DNA from 4 places in the Hymenobacter sp. J193 genome. Region 4 is predicted to be linked to each of the others. Evidence: riboswitches for the same ligand, from Rfam matches in the RefSeq annotation. Region 4 holds a riboswitch; each other region holds the start of a gene.

What was found. A riboswitch is a leader RNA that binds a small molecule or an ion and turns the genes downstream of it on or off. The one in region 4 is predicted to bind S-adenosylmethionine.
Positions count from the first base shown of each region.
Region 1: another riboswitch for S-adenosylmethionine. It lies ahead of metH (methionine synthase); the one in region 4 lies ahead of LRS06_RS18095 (amino acid permease).
Region 2: another riboswitch for S-adenosylmethionine. It lies ahead of LRS06_RS02185 (PLP-dependent aspartate aminotransferase family protein); the one in region 4 lies ahead of LRS06_RS18095 (amino acid permease).
Region 3: another riboswitch for S-adenosylmethionine. It lies ahead of LRS06_RS12295 (O-acetylhomoserine aminocarboxypropyltransferase/cysteine synthase family protein); the one in region 4 lies ahead of LRS06_RS18095 (amino acid permease).

Region 1 is NZ_JAJONE010000001.1:1,493,443-1,497,926, forward strand. It holds gene LRS06_RS06455 (pitrilysin family protein) at 1-780, shown strand, start outside; gene LRS06_RS06460 (PA14 domain-containing protein) at 852-1,955, opposite strand; gene LRS06_RS06465 (hypothetical protein) at 2,110-2,235, shown strand; SAM riboswitch class I at 2,334-2,447, shown strand; gene metH (methionine synthase) at 2,520-4,484, shown strand, end outside.
Region 2 is NZ_JAJONE010000001.1:491,793-496,276, reverse strand. It holds gene LRS06_RS02195 (NCS1 family nucleobase:cation symporter-1) at 1-52, shown strand, start outside; gene LRS06_RS02190 (homoserine dehydrogenase) at 192-1,475, opposite strand; gene LRS06_RS02185 (PLP-dependent aspartate aminotransferase family protein) at 1,635-2,837, opposite strand; SAM riboswitch class I at 2,978-3,092, opposite strand; gene LRS06_RS02180 (leucine-rich repeat-containing protein kinase family protein) at 3,318-4,484, shown strand, end outside.
Region 3 is NZ_JAJONE010000001.1:2,811,977-2,816,460, forward strand. It holds gene LRS06_RS12285 (hypothetical protein) at 1-361, opposite strand, end outside; gene metX (homoserine O-acetyltransferase) at 446-1,480, opposite strand; gene LRS06_RS12295 (O-acetylhomoserine aminocarboxypropyltransferase/cysteine synthase family protein) at 1,708-3,090, opposite strand; SAM riboswitch class I at 3,470-3,583, opposite strand; gene LRS06_RS12300 (LysM peptidoglycan-binding domain-containing protein) at 3,946-4,236, opposite strand; gene LRS06_RS12305 (hypothetical protein) at 4,467-4,484, shown strand, end outside.
Region 4 is NZ_JAJONE010000001.1:4,133,895-4,138,378, forward strand. It holds gene LRS06_RS18075 (hypothetical protein) at 1-44, shown strand, start outside; gene LRS06_RS18080 (GxxExxY protein) at 93-518, shown strand; gene LRS06_RS18085 (EcsC family protein) at 538-1,242, shown strand; gene LRS06_RS18090 (DUF4890 domain-containing protein) at 1,395-1,856, opposite strand; SAM riboswitch class I at 2,169-2,261, shown strand; gene LRS06_RS18095 (amino acid permease) at 2,553-4,010, shown strand; gene LRS06_RS18100 (CPBP family intramembrane glutamic endopeptidase) at 4,134-4,484, shown strand, end outside.

The DNA of each region.
Region 1 (4,484 bases), 2.6 Mb from region 4:
TACGGGGTAGTATTTCAGGAAGACACATTTCAGGCTATTCCCCGGGAAACGCTCCAGGCTTTCTTTCAGCAGGCGTATTCATTTGCTGATGCTGAAATCTTTCTTTGCGGCGACGTGGGCCCGGCGCAGCAGCAAGCCGTTCAGGCCGCTTTAGGCAGCATCGGCAGCGCCAGTGCCCCGGTCAATGAAGCCCACACGCAGGCCGACAGTTCTGGCCTGCCCCTGGCGGCCGACTACGTTACGGTGCCGGAGAGTATCCAGTCCTCCATCCGGATTGGCCGGCTGTGGCCCTCCCCTGCCCACTCCGACACGCATCGGCTGCAGGTGCTGGTAAAGGTATTAGGTGGCTATTTTGGCTCCCGTCTGATGAAGAACATCCGCGAAGACAAGGGCTTCACCTACGGCATCTACGCCAGCGTTACGCCCCGGGAGCATGCCACCAGCTTCGTCATTGGCACCGACGTCAACGCCGCCAGTACCGCGGCCGCCATTCAGGAAATTCGCCATGAGCTACAGCTGCTGCAGGACGAGGCTATTCCCGCTGAAGAGCTGCAAACCGTCAAAAACTACATGGCCGGCAAGTTTGCCAATGAGCTGAGCACCGTGTTTGAGCAGTGCGACAAGTATAAGAGCATCGTATTCCTGGGCCTGCCCGCCAGCTACTACACCGACTTCGTGCAACAAATCCAGCGCGTAACGGCCCCTGAGCTGCAGCAGCTGGCTCAGCAGTATCTCCAGGCCGATACGATGCTGGAAGTCGTGGCCGGCCCCAAGAAGTAGCTCAAGGAGGCAAGAAGCAACCGCAGGCGCACAGCGTCCAGGGCTTTGCGGACGCAGTAGCTGGAAGCTGATTAGCGCGCCACCAGCTCCACCCGCCGGTTGCGGGGGCGCTGCCGTGGGTCACCGTTATCGGCTACGGGCCGGGTACCGCCGTAGCCGACGGCCGTGAGGCGCAGCGAGTCTACGCCGTGCTGGACGAGGTAGCGGCGCACAATCTGGGCCCGCTGCTCGGAAAGCTGCTGGTTGAGGTTTGCGTCGCCCACGTTATCGGTGTGGCCGGCTATTTCGAAGCGGGCCGCTGCTTCCGTCCGGAGCAGCCGCACCAGTCGGTTCAGCTCGGGCTGTGAGGTGGGCAGCAACCGGGCGCGGCCCTGTTCGAAATACAGGTTTTTCAGCTCCACCACAGCGCCCTTCGCCAGATTGGCAAGGCTGGGCAATGAGTCGGGCGTTGCGGCCGGAGCCACTGTTGGTGCCGAAACAACCGCCTGAGCTGGCCGGGCGGCGGGCACGGCAGCTACGGCGGGGCGGGTGGCCGGCCGGGCAGCGGGCGTGGGCCGGCGGCGGGGCGTCGTTGGGGCCGCCACGGGCGCGGGCGTTGGCTTAGGAGCGGCAGCTACCACGGGCACCGGCCGGGGCTGCGCTACCGGAATAGGGCGGGCTGAGCCGGGCAGAGCCGTAAACAGCACCTTGCTGCTCACTGTTTCGAAGCCGCCCAGCTCCTCCGTACGCCGCCATTGCAGCAGCGCCCGACTCTCTATTCCGTTCTGAAAGTACTCGATGCGCACCGGATAGTACCGGCCGGCCTGAAGCCTAATGCGCACGGTGGCATTGAGGTGGTCCTGGTCGCGCCAGGCATCAATTAGCCGCTTCCCGCCCAGCCAGAACCGGAAACCGTCGTCCATCACCGTTGAAAACTCATACTCTCCCGTGACCGGTGCCAGCAGCCAGCCCTGCCACCGCACCGAAAACTCCTCCGTGGGCATATCCGGCCTGGGCGGGATGTGTTCCCAGTCGAAATCAATCTGACGGTCGGTACGGGTAAAGACTTTTTCCTCGAAGTTCATCCCTCGGTAATACGTGCCTTTCAGCCCCGTGCCCACGGGTAGCGCGGATGTTTGCGCCAGTAGCGGCGCGGCGCTCAACAACAATATCAGCCAGGTGAATAAGTGCTTCATCGGAAGAAAGAATAAGATAGTGACGTTGGCAGCCCCAGGCAAAGAAACGCTCCTACGGTTGTAGTTCGTATAGACCGCCCGACAAACCAATACCGTTGCCTGGTCGTAAAGTAGAGTGTGCGGTAATTTTCATTCAACTCCGCGCACCGCAGCTATGGCTACCAAGAAAACTCCTTCTACTTCGGCTAAAAAAACGGATCCGTGCTGGAAAGGCTACGAGCAGGCTGGCACCAAGCAGAAAGACGGCAAAACTGTCCCAAACTGCATCAAAAAAGACTAGCTCTTGTCAGACGCAGCTTCTCTGCTTTAAACAACCCCGGCCTTCTCACTGGCCGGGGTTGTTGTTTTTAGTTCGTTCCGCCGTATCTTCGCCTCTGTTACTTATCCAGAAAGACCGAGGGATTGGGCCCGACGACGTCTTAGCAACCTGAAATAAAACAAGGTGCTAACTCCCGTTTCAGGGCATTTAGGTGCGCTGGAAGAAGATAAGTACAGGACTCGCGCCCCCACGCGGCTCTTTCTGGATAGGCACTTTTTGCTGCCGATTTTCTGAGAAGAGCCGATATGCCGACCGTCACCGCCTCCCCGCTCCACGATATTCTTGCCAAGCGCGTCCTGATTCTGGACGGCGCCATGGGTACCATGATTCAGCGCCATACGCTGACCGAGGACGACTTCCGCGGCACCCGCTTTGCCGACCACCCGAAGCCCCTGCGCGGCAACAACGACCTGCTCAGCCTAACCCGCCCCGACATCATCAAAGGCATCCATGCCGATTACTTCGCAGCCGGGGCCGATATGGTGGAAACCAACACGTTCAGTGGCACCACCATTGCGCAGGCCGATTATGGGCTGGAGCATATCGTGTATGAGCTCAACTACGAGTCGGCGCGCATTGCCAGGGAAGTAGCCGACGAGTTTACGGCCCGGAACCCCGACAAGCCCCGCTTCGTGGCCGGCGCTATTGGGCCCACCAACCGTACCGCCTCGCTCTCCCCCGACGTGAACCGCCCCGGCTTCCGGGCCGTGACCTTTGATGAGCTGGCCACCGCCTACCACGAGCAGGTGCGCGGCCTCATCGACGGCGGCTCCGACGCCCTGCTCATCGAAACCATCTTCGATACGCTCAATGCCAAAGCGGCCCTGTATGCCGTGCAGAAGTTCTTCGATGAAGGCGGCCGCGTGGTGCCCGTCATGATTTCGGGCACGATTACCGACGCCTCCGGCCGCACCCTTTCGGGGCAGACGGTGGAGGCCTTCTGGAACTCGATTCGCCACCTGCCGCTGCTAAGCGTGGGCCTGAACTGTGCCCTCGGGGCCGATCAGCTGCAGGTGTATATCAAGGAGCTGAGCCGCATTGCGGATGTGCACATTTCCGCTTACCCCAACGCCGGCTTGCCGAATGCCTTTGGTGGCTACGATGAGTCGGCGCAGGAATTTGCGGGGGTAGTAGAAAATTACCTTAAGGAAGGCCTCGTGACGGTGGTAGGCGGCTGTTGTGGCACCACGCCCCAGCACATTGGCGAGCTGGCCCGCCTGGCCGGGAAGTACGAGCCGCGTAAGCTGCCGGAGCTACCGAAAGCTACCCGCCTGAGTGGCTTGGAGCCCTTCGGTATCTACCCTGAAAGCCTGTTCGTGAACGTGGGTGAGCGGTGCAACGTAACCGGCTCCCGCGCTTTTGCCCGCCTTATCCGGACCGGCAACTACGAAGCTGCCCTGCAAGTAGCCCGCGACCAGGTGGAAGGGGGTGCCCAGGTCATTGATGTGAACATGGACGAAGGCATGCTCGACTCGGAGCAGGCCATGACCACGTTCCTGAACCTCATTGCCTCGGAGCCCGATATTTCGCGGGTACCGATTATGATTGATTCCTCGAAGTGGAGCGTGCTGGAAGCCGGCCTGAAATGCGTGCAGGGCAAGAGCATCGTCAACTCCATTTCCCTTAAGGAAGGCGAAGAAACCTTCAAGGAGCGCGCCCGCACCGTGCGCCAGTACGGCGCCGCCGTGGTGGTCATGGCCTTCGATGAGAACGGCCAGGCCGACAACTATGAGAAGCGCATCGAAATCTGCCAGCGCAGCTACGACATCCTGGTGAACGAAGTGGGTTTCCCGGCCGAAGACATCATCTTCGACCCCAACATCCTGACGGTGGGCACCGGCATGGAGGAGCACCGCAACTACGCGCTGGACTTCATCGAGGCCGTCCGCTGGATCAAACAAAACCTGCCCGGTGCCCTCACCAGCGGCGGCGTCAGCAACATCAGCTTCTCATACCGCGGCAATGATGTAGTGCGCGAGGCCATGCACTCCTCCTTCCTCTACCACGCTATCCAGGCGGGCCTCGACATGGGCATCGTGAACCCCAGCCAACTGGCCGTGTACGACGAAGTGCCCAAGGACCTGCTGGAACTGGTGGAAGACGTGCTGCTGAACCGCCGCCCCGACGCCACCGAGCGCCTCGTAGACTTTGCCGACACGGTGAAACAGAAGGACAAGGTGGAGGTAGTAGCCGATGCCTGGCGCAGCTTG
Region 2 (4,484 bases), 3.6 Mb from region 4:
CCAAACCCGCCTGTCCGTATCGCCCCCACTGGCTGCCGCAGAGGTAGCTTGAGCAGAAAAACAGACAGTCATTCCGAGCGCAGCCGAGGAATCTCGCGTGCTGATGTTGTGGTGCTAGATGATTACTACACTAGCGAGATTCCTCGGCTGCGCTCGGAATGACGGATGGGAGTAGCATGTAACTGCCGCTCCTACAGCGGGCTCACCGCTTCATCGGTTGCCCATGCGGCCTGCACGATGGTATTGGTTTCCGGCGCAGGAGCTGTTGTCACGGCCCGCAGCGGCGCGGGCAGCCGCACGATGCTGATGCCGGGTAGCCGCAGCCACGCAGCCTGCGCCAGTTGCTCCAGTCCAATGGTGCCGGTGAGGTAGTAGCCTAACTCCTGGGAGTGAAAATACTCGTGAACGGTGCTGAAGTCGGCGCGGTCGGGGGCGTGGTCGGCCCCGAAGGTTACCAGTATGTCAGCTTCAGCGGCGGCGGGAGTGAGGGACAGGGCGCTTTGCTGGTGCAGCTTCTTGTACTCGTAGCGGTAGCCGTAGGTAAGGGCCGACAGGTCGCTGAGTACGGCCGAGGCAGTCGGCACAGCGCCGGCGCCTTTGCCCAGGAAAAACTGTCGGTCGGCGAAGTTGCTCTGGGTAATGAGGCCGTTGTATTCGTCCTGCACGCGCGCCAGCTCGTGCTCGGGGCGCACCAGCGTGGGTAGCACAGCCGCCGCTACCCCCCCGTTGGGCAGGCGGCGGGCTTCGGCTACCAGCTTCAACACCAGGCCTTTTTCGCGGGCGTAGCTGCTGGCCAGCTCACTGATGCCGGTTATGCCCACGGCTAGAATGTCCTCGGGCCGGGCTACCAGCCCGAACGCGTGGGCCAGCAGCAGCACCAGCTTGTTGCGGGCGTCGAGGCCTTCTACGTCGAGGGCGGGGTTGCTTTCCGCGAAGCCCAGCTCCTGGGCCTTACGCAGCGCCGCCGAGAAAGTCAGCGCGTCGCGGTGCATGGCCGTGAGGATATAGTTGGTGGAGCCGTTGATGATGCCTTCCACCGCTTCCAGCAGGTCGGTATCGTAGTACTCCTCCAGGTTGCGGATGACGGGCAGGGATGCACAGGCAGCGGCCTCGTAGAGCAGGGGCGTGTTGGTTTCGCGCTGCAAATCAATCAGTTCCTGCAGGTGCTCGGCCAGCATTTTCTTGTTGGCCGTTACCACGGCTTTGCCCCGGCGCAGCGCCCCCATCACGATGCGGTAGGCCTCGTCGGCGTCGTCAATCAGCTCCACAATGACGTTAAGCGTGGGGTCGTCCAGCACTTCGTCGCGGTCGAAGGTGAATAGCTCGGCGGGCAGGTTGCGGGCTTTGGTGCGGTCCTTCACCCCGATGCGGCCGATGCGGGCCCGCAGGCCGGGCGTGCGTTCCAGCACAGTGTGCAGGCCTTGGCCCACCACGCCGAATCCGAATAAGCCGATGCGGATGTCGTTACGATTCATAGTACTTGTGCAAATCAAAAGGGCGTCACACTACTGTTAACCATCATGCTGAGCGCAGATGAAGCATCTCTACCTCTGGCTAACCAATTGACATTGCAACGAAGCGGTAGAGATGCTTCGGCTGCGCTCAGCATGATGGTTTACTATCTTTTTCAGCCCCTACGCCAGCTGGGCTTCGGCTTCGCGTACGGCTTCTTTCAGGGCTACTTTGCCTTCGCTCAGGCGGTCGAGTGCCTGGGCCAGGTCGGCAATCAGGTCTTCGGCATCTTCCAGGCCCACGCTCAGGCGAATCAGGCTGTCGGCCACACCGGCGGCCTGGCGCTGGGCCACGGGCGTGGATTTGTGCGTCATGGTGGCGGGGTGGCAGAGCAGGCTCTTGGCGCCGCCCAGGCTTTCGGCCAGGTGGAAGTACTTGGTGCTGGTGACTACCTGCGTGGCGGCTTCCTGGGTGTCTTCTTCGAGCACGAGGGCAATAATGCCGCCGAAACCGCCGGGCTGCTGCTTTTTGGCTACCGCGTGGTTGGGGTGCTCTTCCAGGCCCGGGTAGTACACGGCGCGCACTTCGGGGCGCGTTTGGAGGAATTGGGCCACTTTCAGGGCCGTGCTACAGTGCCGCTCAATGCGCAGAGGCAGCGTTTCCAGCCCCCGAATCACGAGGAAGGAATCGAACGGCCCGAGGATACCGCCCGAAGCGTTCTGGATGAATTTTAGCTGCAGCCCCAGCTCCTCGGTGGCCGCTACCACGACGCCGGCAATGAGGTCGGAGTGGCCGCCCAAGTACTTGGTGGCGCTGTGCACCACGATATCGGCCCCCAACTTGATGGGCTGCTGGAGCACGGGCGAGGCGAAGGTGTTGTCCACGCACAGCCAGGCGCCGTGGGCATGGGCTATGTCGGCAATGGCGGCAATGTCCGACACTTTCAGGGTAGGGTTGGAGGGCGACTCCAGCCACACCAGCTTGGTTTTTGCGGTAATGGCGGCAGCTACCTTGGCCGGATCAGTGGTGTCGCAGTACACGATATCGATGCCGAAGCGGCGGTACACGTGCTCGAACAGGCGGAAAGCCCCGCCGTACAGGTCGTCGATGGCCACGATCTGGTCGCCAGCCGAGAGCAGCTTCACCACCGCATCGATGGCGGCCAGACCCGAGGCGAAGGCGTAGCCGGAGTGGCCGTATTCGAGGGTGGCCAGGATGTTTTCGAGGGCGCGGCGGGTAGGGTTGCCGGTGCGGGCGTAGTCGTAGCCCTTGTTTACCCCGGGGGCCTCCTGTACGAAGGTCGAGGTCTGGTAAATCGGAACGGAGATGGCGCCGGTGAGCTCATCTACGGGAATGGACTGGAGGAGGCGAGTGGCAGATTGCATGGGTTTGGCCGTTTTGTGGTTAGACGAAAACGCACCTTGTTGCCCAGACACTTATGCAAGATTTCTTACCGAAAGAGCATAAAAAAAGCCCTCCCGACAAGTCAGAAGAGCAAGACCGCTGCAGACGGTAGGCATCTTTTAACTTATCTTCTTCCGCGCCGACCGAAGCCGACTCAGAACAGGATTTAGCACCTGGTATTTCTACTGGTTGCTAAGGCATCACAGGGCCTGTCCCTCCGCCTTTCTTGATAAGTGCTCCGTGGCATGGAGCGCAGGGCAAATGTACAACCAGAATTTATTCGTGCAAATAATTTTGAAAATATTTTGGAGCAGGTGGTAAGGTCATGCAGAGCGCAGCGAAGTATCTCACGTGCAATGGTAATTTGATTACTGATGCAACGTCAGCATGCGAGATGTTTCGCTCTGCTTAACGGCTGATAACCGCAAAGGCAACGGCCGCAAACCACGACCTTTGCCCGTATGCACACGTTGGAGCAATTGCGCCGCGGCGACTTGGTCGGCGCTACCCGCCTTGATCTATCGGAAAGCCTCATGGAGTTTCCCCGCGAAATATTCGAGCTGGCCGATACGCTGGAAATCCTCAACCTCTCCGGCAACGCGCTGGCGGAGCTGCCCGCCGACTTGAGCCGCCTGCGCCGGCTGCGTATCCTTTTCTGCTCCGACAACCAGTTTACCGAGGTGCCCGAGGCACTAGGGAAGTGTTCAGAGCTGCAGATGGTGGGGTTCAAAGCCAACCAGATCCGTACGCTGCCGGCCACCGCGTTGCCACCCAGGTTGCGCTGGCTTATCCTGACCGACAACCAACTCACCGCGCTACCGCCCGAAATCGGCCGGTGCCACGAGCTCCAGAAGCTGATGCTGGCCGGCAACCAGCTTACCCATCTGCCGCCCGAAATGGCGGCCTGCATCGCCTTGGAGCTGCTGCGCATCTCGGCCAACCACCTTGGGGAGCTGCCGACGTGGCTGCTCAGCTTGCCTCGCCTGAGCTGGCTGGCGTTTGCCGGCAACCCACTCAGTGAGTACATCGAAGCCGCCGCGCTGGCCGCGCATCCCATACCAGAAATCAGTTGGGAGAAACTGGCTATCCAGCAACAGCTGGGTGAGGGCGCTTCGGGGGTGATTTACCGGGCGGAGTGGCAGGATCCTGCAGCCCACGAACCGGTTGCCGTGAAGCTGTTCAAGGGCGCCGTGACCAGTGACGGGCTGCCGCATAGCGAAATGGTAGCCTGCATCAGTGCCGGGCGCCACCCCGGCCTGATTCCGGTGCTGGGCAAGCTCAGCCGCCACCCGGCCGCCGCTGAAGGGCTGGTGCTGGAGCTGCTGGACCCAGCTTACCGCGTGCTGGCCGGCCCGCCCAGCTTTTCCACCTGTACCCGCGACGTATATGCTCCCGGAAGTTTATTCAGCCTGGAGCAGGTGCTGCGCATAGCGCACGATGTAGCTTCGGCGGCGCGACACCTGCACGCTCAGGGCCTGCTGCACGGCGACCTGTACGCTCACAACACGCTGGTGAATGCAGCCGGCAAGGCACTGCTGAGCGACTTTGGGGCAGCCAGCTTTTTCGATAAACAGGATAATGCCCGGGCTGAGGCGTTGCAGCAGCTGGAGGTACGGGCCTTTGGCTGC
Region 3 (4,484 bases), 1.3 Mb from region 4:
CAACCGGTTTATCATCGGTTGAAACGGGGTGGAACTCCCAGGGGCCAGTAGTAAAACCCAGGTCGCCGGAGGCCGCAATACCGGCGTGTACGGGCCGCCACAGCAGGCGTCCGGGCTTCTCGGGTTGGTTGGCATACAAGGCCGCTCCCGTCTGAAATCGTCCTTCACTGAACATCCACGCCCGGCTGAGAAACCTCCCAAACGCATCCTGTACGCTGTGCTGACTGCCATAAGCGGCAAACGTTACTTCGGCAGCTACCATCTGCTGAAAGTCGGTTTTTACGGTCTTGTCGGGTTTGGGCGTGGCGGATGGCCAGCTGGTTAGCAGACCCAATAGCGGAATAAGCAGAGGCAGGAACATGGGCGGGCAGCGGGCTGGGAAGTAGAGCAGCTAAAGATACACGTCCGCCCCGCCAAATTCTCCTATGGTACGTGCCTATCTGTACTACACGAATGCCCGAGCAAAGAAGCGCTCCAGGAAGTGCGTGATTTGGGCGGTTTCAATCAGAAAGCCGTCGTGTCCGAAGCCGGACTCCATTTCGGCGTACATAGCGCCGGGAATGTGCCGGGCCAAAAGCCGCTGCTCGGCGGGCGGAAACAGCACATCCGAGCTGATGCTGACAACCAGCGTGCGGGCCTGAATGCCGGCCAGCACCGGGGCCAGCTCGCCGCCGCGCCCTCGCCCCAGGTGGTGCGTGTCCATCGTGCGCGACAAAGCCACGTACGTGTACGCGTTAAAGCGAGCCACCAGCTTGTCGCCCTGGTATTGCTGGTAGGCGCTGGCCCGGAAATCGGTTAACTGGTCGTCGGTGGGCTCAGCCTGGGTTTGCTGGTAGGCGCCGTAGCTGCGGTAGCTGAGCAGGGCCGTAGCCCGGGCTGCCCGCATACCAGCCGCGCCGCCATCGGGCGTGGCCGCGTAGTAGGTATCGTCGGCAAAGATGGCCAGACGCTGCGCTTCATTGAAGGCAATACCCCAGGGCGAGTGCCGGGCGTTGGTGGCCAGCACTACCAGGTTTTCGAACAGCGTGGGCTGCTGTACGGCCCATTCCAGCGCCTGCTGCCCGCCCATCGAGCCCCCGATCAGCGTATGGATCCGCTCGATGCCCAGGTGCCGGCGTAGCTGCTCGTGGGCCGCCACCAGGTCGCGGATGGTGAGGAGCGGAAACGCCTGAAACCACGGGGTTTCCGTGTCAGGGTGGGGGCTGAGCGGGCCGGTAGAGCCGTAGCAGGAACCCAGGATATTGGCACACACAATAAAATGCTCCTCGGGATTGAAGTAGCAGCCCGTGCCAAACAGGCCGGGCCACCAGGCCAGCACATCGGAGTTGGCCGTGAGGGCGTGGCACACCCACACCACGTTGTCGCGGGCCGCATTGAGGGTGCCGTAGGTGTGGTAGGCTAGCTGCGCGTGCGGTAGTACGGCCCCGTTTTCCAGCGGAAGGGCAGCAGGTAAGCGGTATAAGTGCGGTTCAGCGGTCATAGATGCGTCAAAAACAAAAAGCCCCGGGAAGGGGCTGAATCAGCAGGCACCAAAGCGGTAAAAGGCCATCCACCAAACTCGGTGCCGTACAGTTGATCCAGCCCCAGACCAGGGCAAGATGAGCCGGGCGGCACGGGGCCTTCCGGTCATCTGCCTGCGGCGTACACTGGAAGTTGACGCCCGGCCGCTCTCTCAGGACGGCCGGGCTCTCAACCCCTCTCCGGTTATCAGACTTCCAGTGGAGCGGCGTGTTCGATTTCGGGCTCAGGCAGCAGGTCGCCGTCCTGGGTTTCGATGGGGGCGGCGTTCTGCACCGCGTCGAAGGCCTGCTGCAGATCGGCGCGGATGTCCTCAAAATGCTCGATGCCCACCGAAATACGCAGCAGTGTGGGCGTAACGCCGGCGGCCTGCTGCTCCTCTTCGGAAAGCTGCTGGTGCGTGGTGGCCGAGGGCTGGATGATGAGCGTTTTAGCGTCGCCCACGTTGGCCAGGTGGCTTACCAGCTTCAGGTTGTCGATAAACTGCGTGGCCGTATCCTTGGAGCCTTTGATGGCGAACGTGAGCACGCCGCCAAAGCCCCGCGTGAGGTATTTCTGGGCCAGCGCGTGGTAAGGGCTGCTCTTAAGGCCGGGGTAGTTCACGGCCTCCACCTGCGGGTGCTGCTCCAGCCACTCCGCCAGCTTCAGCGCGTTTTCTACGGTGCGCTCCACGCGCAAACTCAGGGTTTCCAGGCCGATCAGCAGCTGCCAGGAGTTGAACGGGCTCTGCGAAGGACCGAAGTCGCGCAGGCCTTCCACCCGGGCCCGAATGATGAAGGCAATGTTGCCAAACGGCCCATTTTTGCCGAATACGTCGTTGAACACCAGCCCATGGTAGCCCTCCGAGGGCTCGGTAAACTGCGGGTACTTGCCGTTGCCGAAATCATACTTGCCGCCGTCCACAATCACCCCGCCAATGGAGGTGCCGTGGCCGCCAATCCACTTCGTAGCCGACTCCACCACGATGTGGGCGCCGTGCTCCAGGGGCCGGAACAGGTAGCCACCCGCCCCGAAGGTGTTGTCCACGATAAGCGGCAGGTCGTGCTTCTCAGCAATGGCAGCAATAGCCTCGAAATCAGGCACGTTGAAGCCGGGGTTACCGATGGTTTCGAGGTAGAGGGCCTTGGTGTTTTCGTCAATCAGGGCCTCAAAGCTTTCGGCCTTGTCGCCGTCGGCGAAGCGCACCTCTATACCCAGGCGCTTGAAGGCCACTTTGAATTGGTTGTAGGTGCCGCCGTACAGAAACGAGGTCGAAACGAAGTTGTCGCCAGCCTGCAGAATGTTGTTGAGGGCAATGAACTGAGCCGCCTGCCCCGAGGAAACAGCCAGCGCTGCCACCCCGCCTTCCAGCGCCGCCACACGCTGCTCGAACACGTCGGTGGTAGGGTTCATCAGGCGGGTGTAGATGTTGCCGAACTCCTTGAGGGCAAACAGGTTGGCGCCGTGCTCCGCGTTCTTGAACACGTAGCTGGTAGTCTGGTACAGCGGTACGGCGCGGGCACCGGTAGTGGGGTCGGGCTGCTGGCCGGCGTGGAGTTGGAGGGTTTCGAAGCGCAGGTTCTGAGTAGACATAATGGGGCTGATGGAAAGGAAGTTGGAAGAGAAACCGAAGGCGAATGGAAAGGAAAACCGGCTACGAAGAAGCGTAGCCGAGCCCGTATCGGGCCCGAAAAGCCGCCGAAAATGAGCGGGTCAGGTTAGCCGATACCGCCCGGTGCGTTGAAAAGCGGCAACACCGGACAAAGCTGGGCAGGCGGGGAAAGGGAGGCTGGAGCCGAAATGGCTAGCAACAGCAACAACACGCGCCGCAACAGGGGCGCATTCGCATTCGCTCCGCAACCGGGCTAAGAGCAGCCACGCGGAAACCCCACGGCTGAACGGCGAGCAAAGATGCGGCCGGAGCGGTAGGGTTAGTAGAGGCGAAAGCGAAGGAGTTTTCCATGGTACTCGAAGGTTATATGCCCCGCCGCCGGAAGGCTGGTCGGGCAGGAATTGGCACCTTTCGCGCGGTCGAAGGTTGCCAGCGGGTCACGGAGCCTGTTCTCTCGCCGCTTCTGTATAAATCCTATGAAAACTACCCCGCCGCGAGCGGGGGAGTACCGGGTTGGTGTTGCAAAGGTATAGCCATGATTTTGATATATGCAATAGCTATTGAAAATATTTTACAGAGTTTGTCTGCCCATGTTAGTAGGTCATATTAGTAGGTATAAATGTTGATTAACCTACTGTTTATAAGCAAAATGAGACGAAAAACGCAGGCGGAATAACTATCGGTTTTTATGAAGTAAGCCGTTGGCCAGGAATATTTTTTCAGCTTCTTTCACCGCTAAAGTATCATAAGTCGGGAGTCAGAAAGCTGATTCGACAACAAAAAAGCCACCCTTGGACGAGTGGCTTTTTTAGGATATTATCGAGAAACAGGGCTGTCTAGAGCTTGGGCAGCGTCAGTACCTGGCCTACTTCAATATGGTCGGGGTTAGCGCCAATAGTGGCTTTGTTGGCGTCGTAGATCTGATGCCACTTGGCAGCGTCACCGTAGTGGTGCTTGGCAATCTTGGAAAGGGAGTCGCCACTTACTACAGTATAGGAGTCACCAGCAGTGGTGGCAGCCTGGTTGGTATTACCGAAGAAGTCGGTATTGGCAGCAGGAACAGGGTTGGCGGCGGGGGCAACAGGCTTTTTTTCGCCTTTGTCGGAAAGAAAATCAAAAAGTCCCATGGCAGTACGAATCGTTAAAAGGTGTAGGGAGAAGTAGCCGACTATCAGGCAGATGCCCGTAGGGTTGAGCTTTCATACGCCGCCCTGCCCAATAGGTTTTTGTTGGTAGCATAAGGGAACATCTTTTACCAGCCCGCCGTAAGAGGCGCATAGTTGGCGGCTCGACTATATAGCGCTGGCTGCCTTCTCTCCCTGAACTCTCTCCGTTCACCAACTCCCTATTCTTTCCGATGAAAAATCAAACCAAC
Region 4 (4,484 bases):
AGGTGGTGGAAATGATAGAGCGCGTGTATAGCTTACGGACCTGACGGATTTTAGCCCGCAGAGGGCGCTGAGGCTTGACGCAGAGGACGCAGATGCACGAGAATGATATTTCGTTTTTGATTCGGAAGGCGGCGTTTACCATCCATATGGCGCTGGGACCGGGGCTGCTGGAATCGGTATACGAGACGCTGCTGTGCCACGAGCTGCGCAAAGCTGGCCTACGGGTTCAGACGCAAGTGGCCCTGCCCGTGGTATACGACGGCCTGACGCTGGAGCAAGGCTTCCGCCTCGACCTGCTGGTGGAAGATAAAGTAGTGGTGGAGCTAAAATCGGTGGAAACGCTGCTGGAAGTACACCACATGCAGCTGGTCACCTACCTCAAGCTCTCCGGCTATAAGCTTGGCCTGCTCATCAACTTCAACGTGCCTCTAATCAAAAACGGCATATTCCGCAAAGTAAACGGCCTGGAAGAACCCTCTGCGCCCTCCGCGAAACCCTCCCCGCCCTCTGCGGGCTAAAACCCGTTAGCGCAACCATATGAACGACTTCGAAGCCTGGCAGCAACGGATGCAGCGGAAGCCCACGCTGCTGGGGCGCCTCACCCGCCGGGTGCAAGCGCGCCTCAACGCCCTGCTGCCCGAAAAGCTGCACAAGGCCCTCACCGTAGCCATCCAGAAAATGGTGCAGGGCGTCTTGTTCGGCTCCATGCACACCACCCGCAAGCCCCTCGCCGATACGGCCCTGGCCGAGCGTGAAGCCTTGGTGCGCACCCGCATCCGCTACTACCGCAACACGGCCGCGGCCGAAGGAGCCGCCACCGGTGCCGGCGGCTTCCTTCTCGGCCTCGCCGATTTTCCCCTGCTGCTCGGCCTCAAGCTCAAGCTTCTCTTCGACGTAGCGGCCCTCTACGGCCACGATGTGCGCGACTATTCCGAGCGGCTGTTTCTGCTGCACATCTTTCAGCTGGCCTTCAGCTCCCAGCACACCCGCAACGAAATCTATCAGCGCGTAGCCACCTGGGAAACCTACCGCCACACCCTGCCCACCGACGTCAACGAGTTTGACTGGCTCACCTTCCAGCAGGAGTACCGCGACTACATCGACCTGGCCAAGCTGGCCCAGCTCATTCCCGTCATTGGGGCGGCCGTGGGCGCCGTGGCCAACTACAAGCTGGTCGAGCAGCTCGGCGAAACCGCCATCAACTGCTACCGCCTGCGCTGGTTTGCTTCCGAAGCACCTTAAGGCATGTCATTCCGAGCGAAGCGAGGAATCTGGGTTAATGTTTACAAACGGTTGACTCAGATTCCTCGCTTCGCTCGGAATGGCATGCCTAAAGAAAATAGAAAAGGCCCCGGCGTTTCCGTCGGGGCCTTTTCTATGCGTGAATCAGCGGCTTAGCTTTTGCCTTGCTGGGGGGCCGCCATGCTCTGGCGGTGGGCTTTGCGCTTCTGCATCCGTTCGGCCTGCAGCTGGGTGTATTTAGCGTACTGCTCGGCGCTCAGGATTTGCTTGAGCTGGGCTTCGTAGCGCTGCTTGCCGGCTTTCATAGCGGCATGATGCTGCTTTTTATCGGCGGGGGCAGCAGTGGTGCCGGCCTGGGCTTTGTGGGCCTGCATTTCCTGGATACGGGCTAGGTGCAGCTGACGTACCTGAGTTGTCTGGGCGGCTGTGAGGCTCAGCTTTTCTGCCATTTTCTTGGCGGCTTTGTCGGCGCGCTGTTCGGGCGTGAGGTTGGCTTTCTGCCCTTTGTGGCCGTGGTGCATTTTCGGCTTGCCGGCCGGAGCGGTAGTGGTCTGGGCCGAAGCAGCGCCAGCGGAAAACGAGAAGGCGAGCAGAACTACAAGAAGCTTTTTCATGACGAAGGAAGAAGTGAATTTGTGCAACTGGTGAAGTGAAGTCCGCGTCCGGCTGAAACAGAAAAACCGGCTTCATTGGGGTGGTTTGCAACTCCGGTGCCAGTTTCTTCCAGATCAAGCCAAAACGCCTTCTGAAAAAATTTAAAATTTCGACTTAAACTTTCACAACTGAATCCTGTCGTTTGAATTAGGGTGCTGTTCGTTAGGGAGTTAACCTATTTGGGGTGGTGTATCGGGTAGAAAGCGGGGTTTGCGGGCCCCGGAATACGGGGCTACCTTTGCGGCATCAATTCTTTCTAGCCTGAAGGATTGTTTTTATACAGAGGTGCCGAGAGACAGGCTCGACGACGCGCCGGCAACCACCCGCACCCCGCGGAACGGTGCCAACTCCTGACCATATAAAAACAAGTTGCCGTGGACTTTCTGCCTCGCCTTACTGCTCGCCCTGTTGTTCCTGCTGCCTCCTTGTGCCCGTATGTGGCCGCTGAGGCGTGTTGTAGCAAGCAGTGTTGTTGCTGAGCTGAGTTGCCTGCGGGCCTGAGTTGGCCGTTTTCGGCTCCCTTCCTCTGTTTTTTATTCTGCGCAAACGTCGCCGGTCTACGCTGACCGGCCAGCCTGTCTTTCTGCCGTCAGGAATCAGGTTGCGCTGTTTTCTTCACTTACCCGGGAAGCTGCGGCTTCTCGCCACCCCTGTTTATGCTTAAAAAGTCCCTGGAAATGCTGCGGCTGGAGGCCGCCGAAACCGGTGCGGGCACCCTGAAACGCACCCTGAACGGCTTCAACCTTATTGCCATCGGCATTGGCGTCATCATCGGGGCCGGTTTGTTCTCGCTCACCGGCATTGCCGCGGCCAACAACGCCGGCCCGGCCGTCACGCTTTCCTTCGTGGTGGCGGCCGTGGGCTGCGCCTTTTCGGCCCTGTGCTATGCTGAGTTTGCCGCCATGGTGCCGGTAGCCGGCTCGGCCTACACCTACGCCTACGCCACCATGGGCGAGCTGTTCGCCTGGATTATCGGCTGGGACCTAGTGCTGGAGTACTCGGTGGGCGCCGCTACGGTGGCTATTAGCTGGTCGCAGTACCTGCTCAAGTTTCTGAGCAAATACGGCATCCACCTACCCCCGCAGCTGGTGATGTCGCCGTTTGAAACGGCCGCGCTGGCCGATGGCAGCACCGTGCACGGCTTCGTGAACGTGCCCGCCATGCTCATCGTGCTGGCCATTACGCTTATCATCATCCGCGGCACCTCGGGCTCGGCCTGGTTTAATGCACTGGTAGTTACCTTAAAGGTAGCTGTGGTGCTGGTGTTCATTGCCTTAGGCTGGCAGTACATCGATCCGGCCAACTACCAACCCTACATCCCGCAGAATACCGGGGTGTTCGGGGAGTTTGGCTGGAGCGGCATTCTGCGCGGGGCGGGCGTGGTGTTCTTCGTGTTCATCGGCTTCGATATTGTGGCTACCATGGCCCAGGAAACCAAGAACCCGCAGCGCAATATGCCTATTGGCATCATCGGCTCCCTGCTGATCTGCACTGTGCTGTTCGTGCTCTTCGGCCACGTGATGACGGGTCTGGCCAACTACACCGAGTTCAAGAACAGCGCCGCGCCGGTGGCCATTGCCATCGAAAAAACGCCCTACGCCTGGCTTTCTTCGGCCGTTATTCTGGCCATCATCATCGGCTATACTTCCGTTATTCTGGTGGATTTGCTGGGTCAGAGCCGGGTGTTTTTCTCCATGGCCAAGGATGGCCTGCTGCCTCCGGTTTTCGCCCGCATCCACGAGCGGTTCCGCACGCCCCTGCAGTCGAACCTGCTGTTGGGCCTGTTCATTGCCTTGTTTGCCGGCTTCGTGCCGATTTCAGTGGTCGGCGAGATGACGAGCATTGGTACGCTGCTGGCCTTCGTGATGGTGTGCGCGGGCGTGCTCATCATGCGCAAAAAAGAACCCGACGCGCCGCGCGGATTCCGCACCCCACTGGTGCCGCTGGTGCCCATTCTCGGCATCGTTACCTGCCTGGTGATGATGGTATCCTTGCCCTGGGAAACGTGGCTCCGTCTGGCCGTGTGGCTGGCTATCGGGCTGGCTATCTACTTCGGCTACGGCCGCAAGCACAGCAAGCTGGGCCAGGAGCGGACCGCGCAACGAGCAGCGTAAACATGCGCTGAGGAAGATGGGTTTCCGGCAGCAGACCTGAGCTGTTGCACTAGCCGGGTTGTAGTGAAAGACTATAAGTAGCTTTACTCCTGATCTGTCTTCCCTTATCAGCCTATTTCACGCATGGAACCAAGTGTGCCCGAGACGTCATCGATAATCCACAAGCCATCAGCTTATCCGACAATCAAGGAAAGCTGGGCCTTTCTGGGGTGGTATCTGCTGGTGATGCTGGTGGTAGGCGTGCCGGTGTTCCTGCTGTGCGAAAAAGCTCTGAACTTTTCCCGCCCGGCCACGCTGGTTATCGTCACGATCAGCAGCAACCTGGCCTTGCTGGGGGTGTTGCGTCGGCGGGCTGGCAGCCGCTGGGTACCCGTCCGCCCCCTTGGTAAAGAGCAGGCCTGGCTATATGCGGCGCTACCCATAGTGGTGCTGGCAATGGTAACGGTGCTTTCCCTGCTGGATTTGCTGCATCTG